DNA from 4 places in the Streptomyces sp. NPDC052040 genome. Region 1 is predicted to be linked to each of the others. Evidence: riboswitches for the same ligand, from Rfam matches in the RefSeq annotation. Region 1 holds a riboswitch; each other region holds the start of a gene.

Region 1 (5,118 bases):
GTGCCGTGCGCAGCGGGCAGGCCGCCTCCAGCACGGGCGCCCCCTCGGGCCTGAGGCGCACGGCGACATGGGTGCCGCGGAAGGTGCGTGCGGTCACGGTGCAGCGCAGGCCCTCGGCGACCGGCACCAGCCGTACTCCCGCGGGCCGCACCAGCAGGTCGCACGGCCCCTGCGCGGAGCCCGCGGGGACGGGGACCCTGCCCCAGGGGGTGTCGGCGGCCGGGCCCGACACGGTCGCCGCCACCACGTTGTCAAAGCCGAGGAAGCGTGCCACGAAGGCGTCCGCGGGCCGCTGCCACACCTCAAGAGGCGTACCGGACTGGGCGATACACCCCTCCCGCATCACCACGACCCGGTCCGCGAGCGCGAAGGCCTCGCCCTGGTCGTGGGTGACGGCGAGGACGGTGGTGCCCAACCGGCCGAACAGCTCCCGCAGTTCGACGACCAGCCGCTCCCGCAGCGACCGGTCGAGCTGGCCGAGGGGCTCGTCCAGCATCAGCAGCCGGGGCCGCGGGGCGAGGGCCCGGGCGAGCGCGACCCGCTGCTGCTCACCGCCGGAGAGCGCGGCGACGGCCCGCCCCGCCGCCCCGGGCAGCCCGACGAGATCCAGCAACTCCCCCACCCGGGCGTCCCGTTCGGCGCGCGCGACCCGCTGCATCCGCAGCCCGAAGGCGACATTGCCGCCCACGTCCCGCTGCGGGAACAGCTGGTGGTCCTGGAACATCAGCCCCACCCCCCGCCGGTGCGCCGGCACCCCGGTCAGATCGCGGCCGTCGAGGACCACCCGCCCCGAGTCCAGCGGCCGCAGCCCGGCCACGGCCCGCAGCAGCGTCGACTTGCCGCTGCCGCTCGGCCCGAGCACGCACACCACCTCGTGCTCGGCGACCTCCAGGTCGACGCCGTCGAGTGCGGTCCGCCCGCCGTAGCGCACGGTCGCCCGTTCCAGCCCCAGCATCGTCAGAACTCCCCCGTCCGGTCGGTCCGCAGTCTCTCCAGCACCAGCAGCGCCACCGCGCACACCACCATCAGGATCGTCGAAAGAGCCATCGCCTGGCCGTAGTTGAGGTCCCCGGGACGGCCGAGGAGCCGGGCCACCGCGACCGGCAGCGTCGGGTTGTCGGGCCGCGCGATGAACACCGTCGCCCCGAACTCCCCCAGCGACACGGCGAACGCGAACCCGGCCGCGACCAGCAGCGCCCGCCGCACCAGCGGCAGATCGACCTCCCGCCACACCCGCCACGGCGATGCCCCGAGCACGGCGGCCGCCTCCCGCAGCCGCTCGTCCACGGCCCGCAGCACCGGCAGCATGGTGCGTACGACGAAGGGGGCGCCCACCAGCGCCTGCGCCAGCGGCACCAGCATCCAGGAACCGCGCAGGTCCAGCGGCGGCCGGTCCAGGGAGATCAGGAAGCCGAAGCCGACGGTCACGGCGGACACGCCGAGCGGCAGCATCAGCAGCGCGTCGAAGCCCCGCACCAGGCGGCCCGCGTCCCGGCGGGCGAGGGCCGCGGCGGCGAGCGAGCCGATCAGCACGGCGACCAGGGTGGCGGCCGCCGCGTACTGGAGTGAGGTGCCGACCGCCTGGACCGGCGCGACCAGGAAGGTCCCGCCGTCGGCTTGGGTGAGCGCCCGGTAGTACGCGAACCCGGGCGCGTCCAGCGACCGGGCGACCAGCACGGCGAGCGGCAGCACCAGCAGCACGGCGACGGTGGCGAGGACCGAGCCGAGCAGCGCCCACTGGGCCGCACCGCGCGGCCTGCGCGCCGTGCGGGACGCGTCGACCAGCCGCAGCGCGCTCTCCCGGCGGCGCACGGTCCAGGCGTGCACCGCGAGGACCGCGCCCACCGCGAGGAACTGCACGATCGTCAGCACGGCGGCGGTCGGCAGGTCGAAGATCTCCGAGGTCTGCCGGTAGATCTCCACCTCCAGGGTGGAGAACGTGGGGCCGCCCAGGATCTGCACCACCCCGAAGGAGGTGAAGGTGAACAGGAAGACCATCAGGGCGGCGGCGGCCACGGCCGGGCCGAGGGCGGGCAGGGTCACCTTCCGCCAGGCGGCGGCCCGGGAGGCCCCCAGCATCCGCGCGGCCTCCTCCTGGCGCGGGTCGAGCTGCGCCCACAGGCCGCCGACCGTGCGCACCACGACCGCGTAGTTGAAGAAGACATGGGCGAGGAGGATCGCCCAGACCGTGGTGTCCAGGCGGACGCCCCACAGGTCGTCGAGGAGTCCGCCGCGGCCGACGAGGGCCAGGAAGGCCGTGCCGACGACCACCGTGGGCAGCACGAACGGCACGGTGACCACGGCCCGCAGCACCTGCTTGCCGGGGAAGTCCAGGCGGGCGAAGACATACGCGCCGGGCATCGCCACCAGCAGGGTGAGCGCGGTGGAGGCGAGCGCCTGCCAGGTGGTGAACCACAGGACATGCCCGATGCCGGGCTGCGCGAGCACCTCCGGGAGCCGTCCGAGGTGCCACACCCCGTCGACGCGCAGCCCGCGGGCGACGATCGCGGCGACGGGGTAGGCGAAGAAGACGGCGAAGAACGCGACGGGCAGGGCCATCAGCCCGAACCGCGCCGCGCCGCCCCGGCGCCCCGGGGCTACTTCAGTACGAGTGACGTCCACGACCTGACCCACTGGTCCCGGTTGGCGGCGATCTTCGCCGGGGGCATCGTCGCGGGATCCTTGGCGGCGGGCCCGTAGGCGGTGAACTCGGCGGGCACCCGGGCGCCCCGCGCCACCGGGTACACATACATGCTGAGCGGCATGTCCTCCTGGAACCGCCTGCTGATCAGGAAGTCGAGGAAGGCCCTGGCGCCCTGGGGGTTGCGGGCGTTGCTCAGCAGGCCCGCGAACTCGATCTGGCGGAAGCAGGTGCCGGACGCGACCCCGGTCGGCGCGGTCGTGGGGCGCGGCTTGGCGTAGACGACCTCGGCGGGCGGCGAGGAGGCGTAGGAGACGACCAGGGGCCGGTCGCCGCCCGCCTTGCGGCCCGCGGCGGAACCGGAGAACTCCTGCTCGTAGGCCTGCTCCCAGCCGTCGACCACCTTCACCCCGTTGTCCTTGAGCTTCTTCCAGTAGCCCTGCCACCCGCTGTCGCCGTAGCGGGCGGCGGTGCCCAGCAGGAAGCCCAGGCCCGGGGAGGAGGTGGAGGCGTTCTCGGTGACCAGGAGGTTCCGGTACGCGGGCTTGGTGAGGTCGTCGAGGGAGGACGGCGGGGCGAGCCGGTGGTCGGCGAAGTACTTCTTGTCGTAGTTGACGCAGATGTCGCCGTAGTCGACCGGGGTGACCCGGTGCTTGTCGCCGTCCAACTGGTACTGCGCGCCGACCTGTTCGAGCCCCTTCGCCTTGTACGGCTGGAAGAGGCCGTTGTCGAGGGCCCGGGACAGCAGGGTGTTGTCGACGCCGAAGAGGACGTCGCCCTGCGGGTTGTCCTTGGTGAGGATCGCCTTGTTGACGGCCTGGCCCGCGTCGCCGTCGGTGAGGACCCGGACCCGGTAGCCGGACTCCTTCTCGAACGCCGCGATGACGCTCTTGGAGGCGGCCCACGAGTCATGGCTGACCAGGGTGACCGTCTTGGAGTCGCCGCCGCCGGCGGCGCCGGATCCGGACGATCCGCACGCGGTCAGCGTGACCAGGCCAAGCCCTGCGGCGACGGCCGCGAACTGCCGTGCGGTGATGCTCACTGGATTCCTCCTGGAGGTGACCAGGAAGAGACGCGGCCCCGCCCGGGATCCCGAAGGGCCCCGGGCGGGGCGCAACAGCTTGAGTGAAGACCGAACTCCCTACCCAGAATGACCTGGGCGAGGTTCAGAGGGTCTGCGGGCTGTCCCGCACTCTCAGCGCTGTGGCGCTCCCCTGTCGGAATACAAAGGTGACTGTGAAGTTGTGGACCGCGCGGCCAACCCGGGACGGCGGGACGACCGCGGGACACGGACGCCCTTCAGACTACCGCTCGGTGGCCGCCAGCTGACCACACGCTCCGTCGATCTCCTGGCCACGGGTGTCCCGGACGGTCACCGGCACCCCGTGCGCGGCGATCGCCTCGACGAACGCCTTCTCGTCCTCGGGCCGCGACGCGGTCCACTTGGAGCCGGGCGTCGGGTTCAGCGGGATCAGGTTGACGTGCACGGGCCTGCCCCGCAGGAGCCGTCCGAGCCGGTCGCCGCGCCACGCCTGGTCGTTGATGTCCCGGATCACGGCGTACTCGATGGACAGCCGCCGCCCGGACCTCTCCACGTACTCGAATCCGGCGTCGAGGACCTCGCGCACCTTCCACCGGGTGTTGACCGGCACCAGGGTGTCGCGCAGCTCGTCGTCCGGGGCGTGCAGGGAGATCGCGAGACGGCACTTGAAGCCCTCGTCGGCGAAGCGGTGGATGGCCGGGACCAGGCCCACCGTCGACACGGTGATCCCGCGCTGCGACAGCCCGAGCCCGTCCGGCGCCGGATCGGTCAGGGCACGGATGGCGCCGGTGACACGCTTGTAGTTGGCGAGGGGCTCGCCCATGCCCATGAAGACGATGTTCGACAGCCGGGCCGGGCCGCCGGGGATCTCGCCGTCGCGCAGCGCCCGCATGCCGTCCACGATCTGGTGGACGATCTCCGCGGTGGACAGATTGCGGTCCAGACCGGCCTGGCCGGTGGCGCAGAACGGGCAGTTCATACCGCACCCGGCCTGGGAGCTGATGCACATGGTCACCCGGTCCGGGTAGCGCATCAGCACGGACTCCACCAGCGTCCCGTCGAACAGCCGCCACAGCGTCTTGCGGGTGGTGTCCTGGTCCGTCGACAGATGCCGGACGACCGTCATCAGCTCCGGAAGCAGCGCCTCCTGGAGCCCGGCCCGCGCGGAGGCGGGGATGTCGGTCCACTGCTCCGGGTCGTGCGAGTACCGCGCGAAGTAGTGCTGCGAGAGCTGCCGGGCGCGGAACGGCTTCTCGCCGATCGCGGCGACCGCCTCCTTGCGCTCGGCGGGCGTGAGATCGGCAAGATGCCGCGGCGGCTTCTTGGCACCGCGCGGCGCGACAAAAGTGAGTTCTCCGGGCTTGGGCATGGTGGTACCAGTGTCGCAGATCCACTCGGGTGACCCGCGGCCCAGCGGCAGGGGGCCCGGACGGGC
Region 2 (5,118 bases), on a different contig from region 1:
GAGCTCGAGGCCGCGGTTCAGCAGCCCGGACTTCAGCAGTCCGGACTTCGGGGGACCGGAACACCGGCCGGAGTGAGGGGCCCGGTCCCCCGGTGCCCCAGGCCGACGCCTGCTGCCCCGGGGCCGCCCCGATCGCTGCCCGCACGGACGTCCGGCCCGCCCCTCGCCAGAGGGTGCGGGCCGGTGCCGCGCGGTCCTGGAGCCGCCCGGCCCATGGCCTGACGAGCCCCGGGCACGGCCGGGACGGGACGGTCAGTCCGCGATCGGCAGATAGACCCGGTTCCCGCTCTCCGCGAACTCCTTCGACTTCTGGAGCATCCCCTCGGCGACCTCCTCCGCCGTGGCACCCTCCGCCATCGCACCGCCGAACCGCTCCGTGATGCTCTGGCTGATCTTCATGGAGCAGAACTTCGGACCGCACATCGAGCAGAAGTGAGCCGTCTTGGCGGGCTCGGCGGGGAGGGTCTCGTCGTGGAATTCGCGGGCGGTGTCCGGATCGAGAGCCAGGTTGAACTGGTCCTCCCAGCGGAACTCGAAGCGCGCGTCGGACAGCGCGTCGTCCCACTCCTGCGCACCCGGGTGCCCCTTGGCGAGATCGGCCGCATGGGCGGCGATCTTGTAGGTGATGACGCCGGTCTTGACGTCGTCCCGGTTGGGCAGCCCCAGATGCTCCTTGGGCGTGACGTAGCAGAGCATGGCCGTACCCCACCAGGCGATCATGGCAGCGCCGATGCCCGAGGTGATGTGGTCGTACCCCGGAGCGACATCCGTGGTCAGCGGGCCGAGCGTATAGAACGGGGCCTCGTCGCAGATCTCCTGCTGGAGGTCGATGTTCTCCTTGATCTTGTGCATCGGGACATGTCCCGGGCCCTCGATCATCGTCTGGACGTCGAACCGCTTTGCGGTCCGGCCGAGTTCGCCGAGGGTGCGCAGTTCCGCGAACTGTGCCGCGTCATTGGCGTCCGCGATCGAACCGGGCCGCAGCCCGTCGCCCAGCGAGTAGGTGACGTCGTACGCCGCGAGGATCTCGCAGAGTTCCTCGAAGTTCTCGTAGAGGAACGACTCCTTGTGGTGGGCGAGGCACCAGGCCGCCATGATCGAGCCGCCGCGCGACACGATGCCGGTCTTGCGGTTCGCCGTCAGCGGGACATACGCCAGACGCACCCCCGCATGGACCGTCATGTAGTCCACACCCTGCTCGGCCTGTTCGATGACCGTGTCCTTGTAGATCTCCCAGGTCAGCTCCTCCGCCTTGCCGTCGACCTTCTCGAGCGCCTGGTAGAGCGGCACCGTGCCGATCGGCACGGGGGAGTTGCGCAGCACCCATTCACGGGTGGTGTGGATATTGCGGCCGGTGGACAGATCCATGACCGTGTCGGCGCCCCAGCGCGTCGCCCAGGTCATCTTCTCGACCTCCTCCTCGATGGAGGAGGTCACCGCGGAGTTGCCGATATTGGCATTGACCTTCACCAGGAACCGCTTGCCGATGATCATCGGCTCGATCTCCGGGTGGTTCACGTTGGCCGGGAGCACCGCACGGCCCGCCGCGATCTCCTTGCGGACGACCTCGGGCGAGACATTTTCCCGGAGGGCCACGAACTCCATCTCCGGTGTGATCTCCCCGCGGCGCGCATACGCGAGCTGCGTCACCGCGGTGGCGTCCCGGCCGCGGCGCGGCTGGCGCGGGCGTCCCGGGAACACCGCGTCCAGGTTGCGCAGTCCGCCCCGCGGCGAGGTGTGCTTGATCCCGTCGTCCTCGGGACGGACGGGACGGCCCGCGTACTCCTCGGTGTCGCCGCGGGCGATGATCCAGTTCTCCCGCAGCGGTGCGAGGCCCCTGCGGACGTCGGTCCCGACGGCCGGATCGGTGTACGGGCCGGAGGTGTCGTACAGGGTGACCGACTGCCCGTTGGTGAGATGCACCTGACGGACCGGCACCCGCAGATCGGGGCGCGAGCCCGCGACGTACGCCTTGTGCCAGCCGATGGACTTCCCGGCCTCCTGGGGCTCTTCACCCTGAACGGAGACAGGCGTGCGTGCGTCCTTGTTGGTCATGAGACCTACTCCCTACGCCGGCATTACCCGGTAACAGGTTCAGCGGTCGACGCAGCCGTGTCCGTCGGCTGATGTTCCACGTGAAACATCGCGCCTGCGGAGGTCAGCGCCCTCTCAGCCCGGTGCTCCGAGCTCCCGCGTGTGCAAAGGTCCCTTCACGCTAGCGTCTCATTGGGCAAGCTGCACAGTGGGCCTCCCGGGTTCTTGCGATGATCGGGCGGTGCCCCCGACGCAGCATCCCCCCGCGCACCCGCCGTCCAAGCCCCCGCACCGCCACGGCCCGGGCGACCGACCCGGTCCCGGAGACGGGCATGGCCCCGGGTCCGGGGGTGGACACAGCCACTCCCACAGCCATGGCCCCGCGGCCCCCGTGTCCCGGCATCTGCGCCGCGTCATCGCCGCGATCCTCATCCCGTTCACCGCGGCGGTGCTGGTCGGGCTGGCGGTGCTGTGGCCCGGCGGTGTCCCCTCGCACAAACGGTCAGGGGTCGGCTTCGACCGGCAGACCCAGCAGGCCACGGTCACCAGGGTGGTGGCGGTGGACTGCGCGTCCGTGAACGCCTCCGGCGGGACCTCGGCGGGTGACACCTCCCCCTCGGGCAGCACATCGCCCCCGGCGGGGCGGACCGGCACCTGCAAGAAGGCGACGGTCCGGGTGGACACCGGCAAGGACAAGGGACGTACGTTCACCGAGATCGTCCAGCCTGACCAGTCCCGGCAGTTGCACCAGGGCGAGAAGGTCGTGGCCGCGTACGAGCCCTCCGCGCCCCGGGACCTTCAGTACTCGGTGACCGATGTGAACCGCACGTTCCCCATGGCCCTGCTCGCCGGACTCTTCGCGGTGGCCGTGGTGGTCGTGGGCCGGATGCGCGGCGTGATGGCGCTCATCGCCCTGGCGGTGAGCTTTCTGCTGCTCAGCCTCTTCATCCTGCCCGCGATCCTCCAGGGCGAGAATCCGCTGCTGGTGGCCGTGGTGGGGGCCAGCGCCATCATGCTGATCGCCCTCTATATGTGCCATGGGCTCTCGGCCCGCACCTCCGTGGCCGTACTCGGCACGCTCATCTCCCTGTCGCTGATCGGTCTTCTGGGCTCGGAGTTCATCGGCTGGGCCGCCCTGACGGGCAACACGGACGACAACACCGGCCTGATCCACGGCCTGTACCCGCATATCGACATGAGCGGTCTGCTGCTGGCCGGAGTCATCATCGGGTCGCTCGGTGTCCTGGACGATGTGACCGTCACCCAGACCTCCGCGGTCTGGGAGCTGCACGAGGCCAACCCGTCGATGGGCTGGCGCGGCCTGTACCGCGCGGGCATCCGCATCGGCCGCGACCACATCGCCTCGGTGGTGAACACACTGGTCCTGGCGTACGCGGGTGCGGCTCTGCCGCTGCTGCTGCTCTTCTCGATCGCGCAGAGCAGTGTGGCCTCGGTCGCGGGCAGCGAGCTGGTCGCCGAGGAGATCGTGCGCACACTGATCGGCTCCATCGGGCTGGTCGCCTCGGTGCCGGTGACCACGCTGCTGGCCGCCGCCGTCGTCTCGGCCGACCGCCCGGGGACGGGCGAGGCGGCCCCGTCCCGCGGCGGACGGGGCCGCCGCCGCAAGCGCTGACCGCCCCGGGGCCTGCACGGCCGGGAAACACCCCCGCAGAAGCGTTACGGCACCCCGGCGCACCCGCACCGCCCCGGGACGCCGTACCGGCCTGAGGAACCGTTACAGCGCCGCATGGCGCCTCACCCCGCGCTCTGCTCCTCCGCCAGGATCCGGTCCAGCGCCTCGTCCAGATGCGCGTCGAAGTCGGCGAGAGAACCCTCCTGCCCGATCGGGACCAGCTTGTCGGTACGGTCGAGAAACGCCACCAGAGGCACCGCTCCGGAGCGGAACAGGGCCCGGTCGGGGCCCACTTGGAGCCGGATCAGCACCTCACCGAAGGCGTCCGACTCCGCGGGGGCGATGTGCACATCGCCGTCGCCGCACGGCCGGCCCACTCCGTCCACCAGCAGCTCACGCCCGAACGCCCAGGTCACCGGGGCGTCCCCGGGCAGGTGGAAGGTCAAACGCACCGCATACGGATCACAGGTCTCGTAACACAGCTCCACCGGAATGCGGAATGAGAGCTCCTCGGACACGAGAAAGCTCATCATGACCTCTGCCTGCACCGACTCGCGCATCGTCTACCCCGTCAGTAGCCGTCGACTGGCCAGGAATGGACCCCTGACACCTGCTGGAAGTTTGCTGAAAGTGCACAGCAGATCACAAGGAGTGAGTTTTCAGATGCTGATAGAGAGGCCGAGCGTCCCGGGCAGCCGGTCGACCTCCGCCTGGAGCTGACGGGCTGCCGACAGCAGCCGGTCGGACTGGCAGGACGGCAGGGAGATGGCCACGGCCACCGCCGTCGGACCGACGGCGAGGGGGACCGCGGCACAGGCCGTACCGAGCGCGTACTCCTGCCGCTCGATGGCCGGTTCCCTCCGCCCCAGCTGCCCCAGACGGCTCAGCAGGCTGCGGTTGTCACGCACCGTGTACGGGGTGAGGGGCCGCACCGGATAGCGGTCGAGATGGTCCTTGCGGGCCTCCTCGTCGAGCTGTGCCAGCAGGCTCTGGCCGAGCGCGTGCGCATGCGCGGTCTCCCGGAAGTCGGCCCATGCCCCGACCGCCGGGATGTCCGGACGGTCGGCAACTCCGACGACCTCGATCTCACCCTCGCGATAGACCGCGCAGTAGACAGGTGCACCGATCGAATCACGCCATTGTGCGAGGGCGTCATTCATCATGCTGCGACGTTTCTGCTGGGTCGCGCTGCCGCTCAGCCGCTCGACGGCCTCCCCGAGGAAGAACAGGCCCTTCTCCCGCCGCAGATAGCCCTCGTGGGTCAGGGTGCGCAGCAGGTGGTAGGCGGTGGGCAGCGCCAGACCGACCTCGCGGGCCAACTGCTTGGCGGGAGCGCCGTACTCGTGCTCGGCGACGGCCTCCAGCAGCCGCATCGCCCGCTGCACCGATCCGATCAGGGTGGTGGACTGCGCCGGTGCGGGCGAGAGGTCCGCTTCCGCGGGCGAGGTGCG
Region 3 (5,118 bases), on a different contig from region 1:
TCCGACAGGGTCAGCCCCACCGCGTCGTGGGAACGGATCCGCTTGCCCGCGGCCGGGTCGGTGCTGATCACCGTGCCGCGCCGGACGGTGTCGCTGTAGGCGTGCTTGACCTGCCCGACCTCGAGCCCGGCCCGCTCCAGCCGCGTGGACGCCTCGGACCGGGTCTTCGCCAGCAGCGGCGGCACCTTGGTGAACTGGCCGGAGTTGATGTACCAGACACCACCGCCGACCCCGAGCACCACCAGGACGGCGAGCACGAGCACCAGCAGCCGCTTGGGGCGGACCGTGCGCCCGGCGGGCTCGGGCGGCGGGGTCCGCAGCACGCTCGTGCGGTTGAGCGCACCGGCGTCGTGGGCGGACTCCCCGTCGCTGTCGCCGCCGCGCGCGGGGCGGACCGGCAGCAGCAGCGGGATCACACTCGTACGGTCCTGGGCGTTGTCGTGGTCCGCGGCCCGGGCCCCCGGCGGCACGGCGTCCAGCTCCTCGGCGGTGAGCGCCGTACGGACCTCCAGGACCAGGCCGAGCAGCGCCACCGCGTCCACCGGACGCAGCTCGGCGTTGCGGGCGGTCGCCGCCGTCACCAGTTCGTCGAGGGCGATCGCCAGCCCCGGCACGGCGGCCGACGGCAGGGGCACGTCCTCGTTGAGGTGCTGGTAGATCACCTGGGCGGGGGAGGTGCCGCCGTGCGGCTTGGCGCCGGTCAGCATCTCGTAGAGGACCACCCCGCAGGCGTACACGTCGACCCGGGGGTCGGCCGTGCCGTGCTGTATCTGCTCGGGGGCGAGGTAGGAGACGGTGCCGAGGACGGTGCCCGTGGTGTTGGTGACCGTGTCGACGGCGCGGACCAGGCCGAAGTCGGCCACCTTGACCCGGCCGTCGTCGCCTATCAGGACGTTCTCCGGCTTCATGTCGCGGTGGACGAACCCCGCGCGGTGCGCGGCGCCCAGCGCGGCCAGCACCGGTTCCAGGATGTCCAGGGCGGCGCGGGGCTGGAGCGCCCCCCGCTCGCGCAGCACGTCCCGCAGGGTGCACCCGGCGACGTACTCCATGGCGAGATAGACGTAGGACCCGTCGGTTCCCTGGTCGAAGACCTGCACCACATTGGGGTGGGCCAGCCGCGCGACCGACTTGGCCTCACGGATGAAGCGGTCCACGAAGGACGCGTCCGCGGCCAGCGTCGGGTGCATCACCTTGAGCGCGAGAACGCGGTCGAGGCGGGTGTCCAGGGCCCGGTAGACCGTGGCCATCCCGCCCGTCGCGATGCGTGCGTCGACGCGGTAGCGGCCGTCGAGCACATGCCCGACGAGAGGGTCCTGAAGGGTCGTATCCACGCCTGCGAGTCTACGAGGGACCGCGGCGGGACCTCCGCCCCGGCGGTGCCCCGGGCCGGGACTGAAGCCGAGCTGTGACGCACGTCGCACACCGTCCGGCCGGGGGCTGCCGGTCAGAAGGCGGGCCGCTCCGGGTCCAGCCGGGCCATGCCCCCGGCCGGTGACGACGCCCGGGCGAAGCGGCGGCGCGGGATGCGCCCCGCCCGCCGGGCCAGCCTGCCCGCCTCCACCGCGTGCCGCATGGCCTCCGCCATCAGGACCGGCTCCTGGGCCCGGGTGACCGCCGAGGCGAGCATCACACCCGCGCACCCCAGCTCCATCGCCAGGGCCACGTCCGAGGCCGTGCCCGCCCCCGCGTCCAGGATCACCGGCACGCCCGCGTGCTCGACGATCAGCTCGAAGTTGTGCGGGTTGCGGATGCCGAGCCCGGAGCCGATCGGCGAGCCGAGGGGCATGATCGCCGCACAGCCCACATCCTCCAGCTTCCGGGCGAGGACCGGGTCGTCATTGGTGTACGGCAGCACCGTGAAACCGTCGTCGACCAGGGTCTCGGCCGCGTCCAGCAGCTCGATCGGATCGGGCAGCAGGGTCCGTTCGTCGGCGATGACCTCCAGCTTCACCAGATCCGTGCCGAGCGCCTCGCGCGACAGCCGCGCGGTCAGCACCGCCTCGCCCGCGGTGAAGCAGCCCGCCGTGTTGGGCAGCACCCGGATGCCCAGCCGGTCGAGCACGGAGAGCACCGAGCCGTGCACGGTGGCGTCGACGCGCCGCATCGCCACCGTCGTCAGCTCCGTACCGGACGCCACCAGCGCCCGTTCCATCACATCGAGGCTCGGCACGCCCCCGGTCCCCATGATCAGCCGGGACGAGAACGTGCTGCCACCGAGGACGAAGGGGTCGTCGGCCATGGGAATCAGCCTCCTTGGACGGCGGTGAGGACCTCGACGCGGTCGCCCTCGCTCAGCGCCGTCGACGGCCACTGGCTGCGCGGCACGACGGTCTCGTTGAGGGCGGCGGCCACGCCCGAGGGGGCGGTGGTGAGGGCGCGTACGACGGCGTCGAGCGCGGTGCCGGCAGCGAACCGGCGGCTTTCTCCGTTGACCGAGATGTTCATGCGGGCTGCTCCGTGAGCGCGGTGGCGGCGAACCGCCGGGGGGTGAAGGGGCGGCCCTCGTCCGGCAGCTCGCCCGTGGTCAGGACATGGGCCATGACATCGCCGGTCACCGGGGTGAGCAGGATGCCGTTGCGGTAGTGCCCGGTGGCCAGCACCAGGCCGTCCAGCTCCGTCGGGCCCAGCAGCGGAGCGTTGTCCGGGGAGCCCGGGCGCAGTCCGGCCACGGTCTCGGTGAGCGGCAGCTCGGTGATCCCGGGGACCAGCTCGTGCGCGTCGCGCAGCAGCTCGTAGACCCCGCCCGCGGTGACCGTCGTGTCCCAGCCCAGCTCCTCGCTGGTCGCGCCGACCACCAGCTCGCCGTTCTCGCGCGGCACCAGGTAGAGCTGGCCGCCGCGGACCACGGCGCGCACGGTACGGCTCAGGAAGGGGGCATACCGCTTCGGCACGGTCAGCCGCAGCACCTGCCCCTTCACCGGCCGCACCGGCGGCAGCACCTCCTCCGGCACGCCCGCGAGCCGCCCGCTGAGGCTGCCCGCGGCGAGCACGACCTGCCCGGCGGCCAGTTCGCGGCCGCCCGTGGTCCGCACACCCGTGGCGCGCCCCCGCTCCACCGTCAGCCGCTCGGCCCGCTCCCGGTGGAAGCCGACCCCGGCCCGCTCGCAGGCCGTGAGCAGCGCGGCGACCAGCCGCCGCGGGTCGATCTGGTGATCGCCGTCGGCCTTGAGCCCGCCGCGCACACCGGGCGCGAGCATCGGCTCAAGACGTCGGCACTCGCGGCCTGTCAGCCATTCCGCGTCCAGGCCGGACCGCTGCTGAAGGGCATGCAGTTCCCGCAGATGGGCGCGGTCGTCGGCGTCCAGCGCGACGGCGAGGGTGCCGCACCGGCGGTAGCCGAGGTCGCCGACCTCCAGGCCCGCCGCCCCGGCCAGCTCGGCGGCGAAGTCCGGGTAGCGGCGCGCGGACTCCAGATTCAGCGCGAGCAGGGTCTGCTCGCCGTAGTGCAGCTCGGTGACGGCCGCGAGCATGCCCGCGGCCACCTGGGCGGCTCCGCCGCCCGGCGCGGGGTCGACGACGGCCGTGACCAGGCCGCGCTGCGCCGCGCGCCAGGCCGTGACGAGTCCGATGACCCCGCCCCCGACGACGAGGACGTCCGGGGCACGTGTGGATGACATGGGCGTCAGCCCCCTCCCTTCGCCGGCATGACCCGGATCAGGTTCGTACGGTCGGAGGCCGCCAGCCTCCCTCTCAGCCCGGTGCGTCCGGGCTCCCGCGAGTGCTTGTACGGGAGCCACCCTAGTCCCGTGCCCGCCCCGGGCGGTAAGCGAGCCTCCCGGCGGCCGGGGTTGTCCGGCCCGCGACGGGGTAGCCGCAGGGGCAACCGTGCGGGTCCGGGGCGCGGGGTCCGGGGTGGGGCGTCGCGGGTGGCGGGCCGGGTGCTGTGCAGCAGCTCACTCAGCACGCCCCCTGACTGACGCATTGTCAGGTGACTATGGTGATCAGGTGAGCGAGCAGACGCAGGAACGGGGCGGTGCGGCGCGGCGCGCCGTCGTCGTGGGCGCAGGCATGGCCGGGGTGCAGACCGCGGTCGCGCTGCGCGAACAGGGCTTCACGGGCACGGTGACCCTCATCGGGGCGGAACCGCACCAGCCCTACGACCGCCCACCGCTCTCCAAGGCCGTGCTGCTCGGCAAGGCCGACGGCTCCGCCTTCGACGTCGACTTCGCGGCCCTGGGCATCGAGCTGCGGCTCAGCTGCGAGGTGACCGGCCTGCGCCCCGCCGACCACGAGCTGGACACCGCCGAGGGGCCCGTCCCCTACGACGTGCTCGTCCTCGCCACCGGGGCCGAGCCGATCCGGCTGCCGGGCGCCGAGGGCGTCCCCGGGGTGCATCTGCTGCGCACCCTGGACGACGCCGAGCGGCTGCGGCCGGTCCTCGCCGAGCAGCACGACATCGTGGTGGTGGGCGCGGGCTGGATCGGCGCCGAGTTCGCCACCGCGGCACGCGAGGCGGGTTGCGCGGTGACCGTGGTCGAGGCCGCGGACCGGCCGCTCGCGGGGGCGCTGCCCGCCGAGGTGGCCGCGCCGATGGCGGCCTGGTACGCGGACAGCGGCGCCGAGCTGCGCACCGGCGCCCGGGTGGACCGCATCGAGCCGGGGGCCGTGGTGCTCGACGACGGCACCCGGGTGCCCGCGGGCGCGGTGGTCGTGGGCATCGGGGCACGCCCGGGCACCGCCTGGCTGGCCGGTTCGGGCGTCGTCCTGGGCGTGCACGGGGAGGTGCTGGCCGACGAGCATCTGCGCACCTCGGTGCCGGATGTGTACGCGGTCGGCGACTGCGCGTCCTTCCCCTCGGGCCGCTACGAGCAGCGCCTGCTGGTCCACCACTGGGACAACGCCCTCCAGGGCCCGCGCACGGTGGCCGCCAACATCATCGGGGAGACGCCGATGGCGTACGACCCGGTGCCGTACTTCTGGTCGGAGCAGTTCGGCCGCTTCGTCCAGTACGTGGGCCACCACGCCTGCGCCGACACGACCGTCTGGCGCGGCAACCCCCAGGGCGCCGCCTGGGCGGTGTGCTGGCTGCGCGCGGGCCGCCTGGTGGGCCTGCTGGCGGTGGGCCGCCCCCGGGACCTGGCGCAGGGCCGCCGTCTGATCGAGTCGGGGTCCCCGATG
Region 4 (5,118 bases), on a different contig from region 1:
AGCGCCTGCACGGCGGTGAAGGACACCACAAGACCGAGGAGCGTGTACCAGAACATCCGGGACCGCGAGGTGTCGCGCGGCAGATAACGGCTGAAGTCACTGGCGTACGGCGCCCAGGACAGCGCCAGACTGAGGGCGATGGTGCTGGTCAGAATGAAGGCGCCCGCCCGGTCGGCGCCGTGCACGGAACCGGTCGTGGCCGGGTGGACGCTGCCGGACATCCGCAGGGCGAGCAGCGCGAAGGCGGCCGCGAGCACAAAGGTCATCACGATCTGGAGGCGGTGGATCGCCTCGTAGCCGAGGACACCCAGCACCCCCTGCGCCAGCATGATCGCCAGGACGCCCAGCCAGAACGGCCAGCCGCACAGCCGGGCGAGCGCATCGCCGCCGAAGAGACCGATCAGGGCGTCCCAGGCGATGGACGACAGCCACTGCAACACACCGGGCAGCGCCACGGCCCGCCCGAACGCGAGCCGGGCGAGCGGCAGCTGCCCGGCGCCGGTGCGGCTGCCCCAGGTGCTCAGACACGCGGTGGGCACCGCGCCGAGCACCGTGCCGAGCACGACGGCGACGAGCGCGGTGGTGACATCGAGGCCCAGCGAGATGCCGATGGTCCCGGTGAACACACCGGTCATGGTCAGATTGGGCGCGAACCACACGGTGAACAGCCGACCGGCCCCGCCGTAGCGATTGCTCTCGGGGACCGGCTCGATACCGTGCCCCTCGATCCGGAGGTCGCCGGGAGCGCTCGGCATCCGGCCGTCGAAGACGGCTCGCCGGGCGTCGGCGGGCAGCCCGCCGGGAACATGCGCCAAAGGCATGGAAGACATCCCTCCGCCAGTACGAACTGGTTCAGGTTCGACGGGTGTGATCTCAGCCCCTGGAGGGGGCACCCCGTGTCCGGTACGGCGGCAAGACTAACCCGAGCCCCGGGATATGCCCTACGCAAGCAGCCGCCGCCCGGAATCCGGCGGCGGTCCGCTTGCCCTGGGTACCCGGTCGCCAACTCCCCGTGTCACGCGGCACGGGGAGTTGGCGCCCGGGCGCCCGGGCACCGCTTGGTGACCTATGCCGCGTGTTCCACGATCTCGCGGGCCATCTTCCGGTCCAGGGCGGCGCGCACCAGCGCGGCGGACAGCACCGCCGGTTCGGTGTCCCCGGCGAGCCGGACCAGTCGGCCCGGGTCCCTGGGCAGCCCCAGCCGCTCCGCCCCCGACAGGGCCTTGGCGTCCAGATAGGGCGCCACCTCCGGCCAGACCCGCTGCACCTCCCGTAGGAAGATGTCGGCGCCGGCGGGCCCCACCCCGGGGACCTCCTGGAGCAGTGAGCGCAGCGCCCGCACGTCTCCGTCGGCCTCCTTGCGCATGCGCCGCAGATCGCCGCCCCAACGTTCCGTCAGAAGCTGTGCGCCATCGCCGAGTTGGGTCGCCGTCCGCTCGTCGTAGCGCCGGTATCCGCCCCGGCCCAGCGCGTCCACCCGCTCCTGCCAGGAGGCGTCGGCCATCCGGCGGGGATCCCGCAGACCCGCGTCCGTCAGCGCCCGCACCGTCTCCAGAGCGATGGAGGTACGGATGCGGGCGCTGAGCAGCAGGGCCATCAGCAGCAGCCGGTAGAGCGGCTGAGGGGTGTCCTTCAGCGGGATGCCCGCTTCCTCGGCGTAGGTGCGGCCGTGGTCGTGGACGAGTTCCGCCACCACCCGGTCCTGGGTGTCCCGGCGGGCCACGGCGGACTCACGCCCCGGCTCTGAGCGGGTCGTGGCCGATCGCCATCAGACGCCTTCGCCGTGCGTCGGCAGCACCATCGGTACTCCCGGCGTCCCCGGCGTCCCCGGCGTCCCCGGCATTCCCGCCATCCCCGGTGTGCTCGCCGTTCCCGTCCCGGGTGACCTCGGCGGCTGCCCGGTCGGGGTGGTCGGTGACGGTCTCCACCACCTCGTACATCACCTGGATGTCGGCGTCGGTGAGATCCGTGCGCCGCTTCTGGAGGATGGCGAGGACATGCTCCCCGGTGGGCGCTTCCGTCCCCTCCTCCGGCGGTCCGGTGCCCTCGGCGGCTTCCTGGATCCGCAGACAGGCGGCGATTTCCTGGGAGGTCATGTTCACCACGCGGTGGAACTCGGCCCACAGCGTTTCCATCTCCAGGGCGTCGGTCATGGCGTACTCCTCTCGCCCTCGGCGCCGGGGCCCGGCTCAGGCTGCCGGGCCCCGGCCGTGTGTCAGTCCTCCCGCGGCCAGTTCTCGGCCTCGAACATCCAGCGCTGCTTCTCCAGTTCCGCGGTGAGCCCGATCAGCAGGTCCTGGCTGACCGGATCGGCCTTCTCCGTGGCCTCGATCCGGGCACGCAGCCGACCGATCACCGTCTCCAGCAGCTCCACCATCAGCCGCACGACATCCGTGTCGCGCAGCCAGCCGTCCTTGGTGCCCGGCAGGCCGAGCGTGGCGGCGACGGTCTCCGGGCGCCCGTCCGGCGAGACGCCGAGCGCGGCCGCCCGCTCGGCCACCGTGTCGGCGTACGAGCGTGCCGTGTCCACCACTTCGTCCAACTGGAGGTGGATCGAACGGAACCTCGGTCCGACGATGTTCCAGTGGGCCTGCTTCCCGATGAGCGACAGCCCCAGCAGATCCACCAGGGTCTCCTGGAGGGCCTCCCCCGTGATCCGGCGGGCGGGTTCGGGCAGCGTGCTGCGCACCACGGTCATCGTGCACTTCTCCTTCTGGGTCGTTCTGTCGTCCTCCGGAGCAGTGCGGCGCGCTCACGCTCGCCGGTGCCGCCCCACACGCCCGCCGTCTGCCCGCTGCGCAGCGCCCATTCCAGGCACTCGCCGATCACCGGGCAGCGGTGGCAGACGCGCTTGGCGGCGGCGGTCTCCTCCAGTGCGGGTCCTGCCGACCCGACGGGGAAGAACAGATCGGGGTCCTCGCCCTCGCATGCCGCGTACCGCAACCACTCCATGGCCGCCCGGGTGCCCGGGACGGATGCGGCGAAACCCGGTGGCCTACGCCGGGAACGCGCCGGACGCTTCCCGGCGGGGCGCCCGCGGTCTATAGTCCGAAACTAGCGGTGCTAATTATTGGTGAGGCCGATCAGGAGTCCCGTCGTGCGTACCGTCCACTTCGCGGCAGCCCGCCGCACCCCCATCGGCAGACTGCGCGGCGCCCTGTCCACCGTGCGGCCCGACGACCTCGCCGCGACGGTGATCCGCGCCCTGGTCGCGGAGGTCCCCGGACTCGATCCGGCCCGGATCGACGACGTCTACTGGGGCGCGGCCAACCAGGCGGGCGAGGACAACCGCAATGTGGCCAGGATGGCGGCCCTCCTCGCCGGACTGCCCGCATCCGTCCCCGGTGCCACGGTCAACCGGCTCTGCGCCTCCGGCCTTGAGGCGGTGACGACGGCCGCCCGCACCATCGCCGCGGGCGAGGCCGACATCGTGCTCGCGGGCGGCTCCGAGTCCATGAGCCGCGCCCCCTTCGTGCTGCCCCGGCCCGACGAGGCGCTGCCGCACCGCATCGAGACCGTGGACACCCGGCTCGGCTGGCGCCTGGTCAACCCCGCGATGAAGGACCTCCACGGACTGCTCTCCATGGGCGAGACCGCCGAGGAGGTCGCGGAGCGCCACGGCATCGGACGTGCCCGCCAGGACGAGTTCGCGCTGCGCAGCCACCGGCGTGCCGCCGAGGCGCACAAGAACGGCCGCTTCGACGCCGAACTGCTGCCCGTGACCGGTCCGGACGGGGTCGTGGTCACCGCCGACGAAAGCGTGCGCGAGGACACCTCGCTGGAGAAACTCGGCCGCCTCAAGCCGGTCTTCCGCGAGAACGGCAGCGTCACCGCGGGCAACGCCTCGCCCATGAACGACGGCGCGGCCGGACTCCTCCTCGTCAGCGAGGAGGTCCTCGGCGAACTGGGTCTGGAGTCCCTCGGCCGCTATGCGGCAGGTGCCTCGGCCGGTGTCCACCCCGATGTGATGGGCATCGGGCCCGTCCCCGCCACCGAGAAGGCCCTCGCCCGCGCGGGCTGGACCCTCGACGGCATCGAGGAGGCCGAGCTGAACGAGGCGTTCGCCGCCCAGACCCTGGCCTGCGTCGACCGCCTCGGTCTCGACCCGGACCTGGTCAACCCCGACGGCGGCGCCATCGCCCTCGGCCACCCCCTCGGCTGCTCGGGCGCCCGCATCCTCACCACCCTGCTCCACCGCATGCACCGCACCGGCGCCACCCGCGGTCTCGCCACCATGTGCGTGGGCGTGGGCCAGGGCAGCGCCGTGCTCGTGGAACGGCCCTGACCACACGGCCCCGGACCCGCCCCCTCCCCACTGCCGTTGGGGCGCGTGATCTACTGCGACGGCACGGACGACCGAGGAGAAGCCCGGGACCGACGGGCTGGGACCGCGAGGCCGGGGCCCAGTAGCCGGGACGAGGGGCCGGGAGCTGGAAGCCGGGACGATGACGCTCTGGAACATATCGGCGGGGGGATTCGCCGCGCTGGCGCTCGCGGCGTTGCTCGTCGGCTTCTCCAAGACCGCCGTCAGCGGTGCCAACACCATCAGCCTGGCGGTCTTCGCCGCGGTGCTCCCCGCCCGCGCCTCGACCGGCGTCCTGCTGCCCGTGCTGATCGTCGGCGATGTCCTCGCGGTGCTCACCTACCGGCGGCACGCCCACTGGCCCACCCTGTGGCGCCTGTTCCCGGCCGTCGCCGTGGGGGTCGTTCTCGGCACCCTCTTCCTGGTGTGGGCCGACGACGGGATCGTACGCACCTCAATCGGCGCGATCCTGCTGCTGATGACCGCGGTCACCCTGTGGCGCCGCCGCACGGCCGACAGGCCGGAGGACCCGGACGCGGTGGCCACCCGCCCCGGCCGGATCAGAGCCCGTTCCTACGGCGTTCTCGGCGGCTTCACCACCATGGTCGCGAACGCGGGCGGCCCGGTGATGTCGATGTACCTCCTGTCCGCCGGCTTCCGCAAACTGGGCTTCCTCGGCACCTCCGCCTTCTTCTTCCTGATCGTCAACGTCTCCAAGGTGCCCTTCAGCGTGGGCCTCGGCCTGATCAACGGCCGCTCGCTGCTGCTGGACGCGGCACTCGCGGTGTTCGTACTGCCGGGCGCGCTCCTCGGGC

Evidence for each region. A riboswitch is a leader RNA that binds a small molecule or an ion and turns the genes downstream of it on or off. The one in region 1 is predicted to bind thiamine pyrophosphate.
Region 2: linked by a shared signal. The riboswitch ahead of thiC (phosphomethylpyrimidine synthase ThiC) and the one ahead of ACIHAA_RS16720 (thiamine ABC transporter substrate binding subunit) in region 1 are both predicted to bind thiamine pyrophosphate.
Region 3: linked by a shared signal. The riboswitch ahead of thiO (glycine oxidase ThiO) and the one ahead of ACIHAA_RS16720 (thiamine ABC transporter substrate binding subunit) in region 1 are both predicted to bind thiamine pyrophosphate.
Region 4: linked by a shared signal. The riboswitch ahead of ACIHAA_RS04095 (purine-cytosine permease family protein) and the one ahead of ACIHAA_RS16720 (thiamine ABC transporter substrate binding subunit) in region 1 are both predicted to bind thiamine pyrophosphate.

The regions. Positions count from the first base shown of each region.
Region 1 is NZ_JBIUBV010000007.1:122,118-127,235, forward strand. Features, by position in the region: gene ACIHAA_RS16710 (ABC transporter ATP-binding protein) at 1-955, opposite strand, end outside; gene ACIHAA_RS16715 (ABC transporter permease) at 958-2,622, opposite strand; gene ACIHAA_RS16720 (thiamine ABC transporter substrate binding subunit) at 2,598-3,683, opposite strand; TPP riboswitch at 3,762-3,867, opposite strand; gene rlmN (23S rRNA (adenine(2503)-C(2))-methyltransferase RlmN) at 3,946-5,052, opposite strand.
Region 2 is NZ_JBIUBV010000015.1:114,277-119,394, reverse strand. Features, by position in the region: gene ACIHAA_RS25590 (hypothetical protein) at 1-76, shown strand, start outside; gene thiC (phosphomethylpyrimidine synthase ThiC) at 253-2,055, opposite strand; TPP riboswitch at 2,048-2,204, opposite strand; gene ACIHAA_RS25580 (YibE/F family protein) at 2,276-3,667, shown strand; gene ACIHAA_RS25575 (SsgA family sporulation/cell division regulator) at 3,790-4,227, opposite strand; gene ACIHAA_RS25570 (IclR family transcriptional regulator) at 4,327-5,118, opposite strand, start outside.
Region 3 is NZ_JBIUBV010000006.1:62,286-67,403, reverse strand. Features, by position in the region: gene pknB (Stk1 family PASTA domain-containing Ser/Thr kinase) at 1-1,331, opposite strand, end outside; gene ACIHAA_RS14770 (thiazole synthase) at 1,445-2,239, opposite strand; gene thiS (sulfur carrier protein ThiS) at 2,245-2,445, opposite strand; gene thiO (glycine oxidase ThiO) at 2,442-3,617, opposite strand; TPP riboswitch at 3,615-3,726, opposite strand; gene ACIHAA_RS14755 (NAD(P)/FAD-dependent oxidoreductase) at 3,946-5,118, shown strand, end outside.
Region 4 is NZ_JBIUBV010000001.1:960,104-965,221, forward strand. Features, by position in the region: gene ACIHAA_RS04095 (purine-cytosine permease family protein) at 1-821, opposite strand, end outside; TPP riboswitch at 813-907, opposite strand; gene ACIHAA_RS04100 (endonuclease) at 1,067-1,723, opposite strand; gene ACIHAA_RS04105 (DUF3140 domain-containing protein) at 1,731-2,153, opposite strand; gene ACIHAA_RS04110 (Dps family protein) at 2,216-2,698, opposite strand; gene ACIHAA_RS04115 (WhiB family transcriptional regulator) at 2,695-2,952, opposite strand; gene ACIHAA_RS04120 (thiolase family protein) at 3,098-4,285, shown strand; gene ACIHAA_RS04125 (sulfite exporter TauE/SafE family protein) at 4,446-5,118, shown strand, end outside.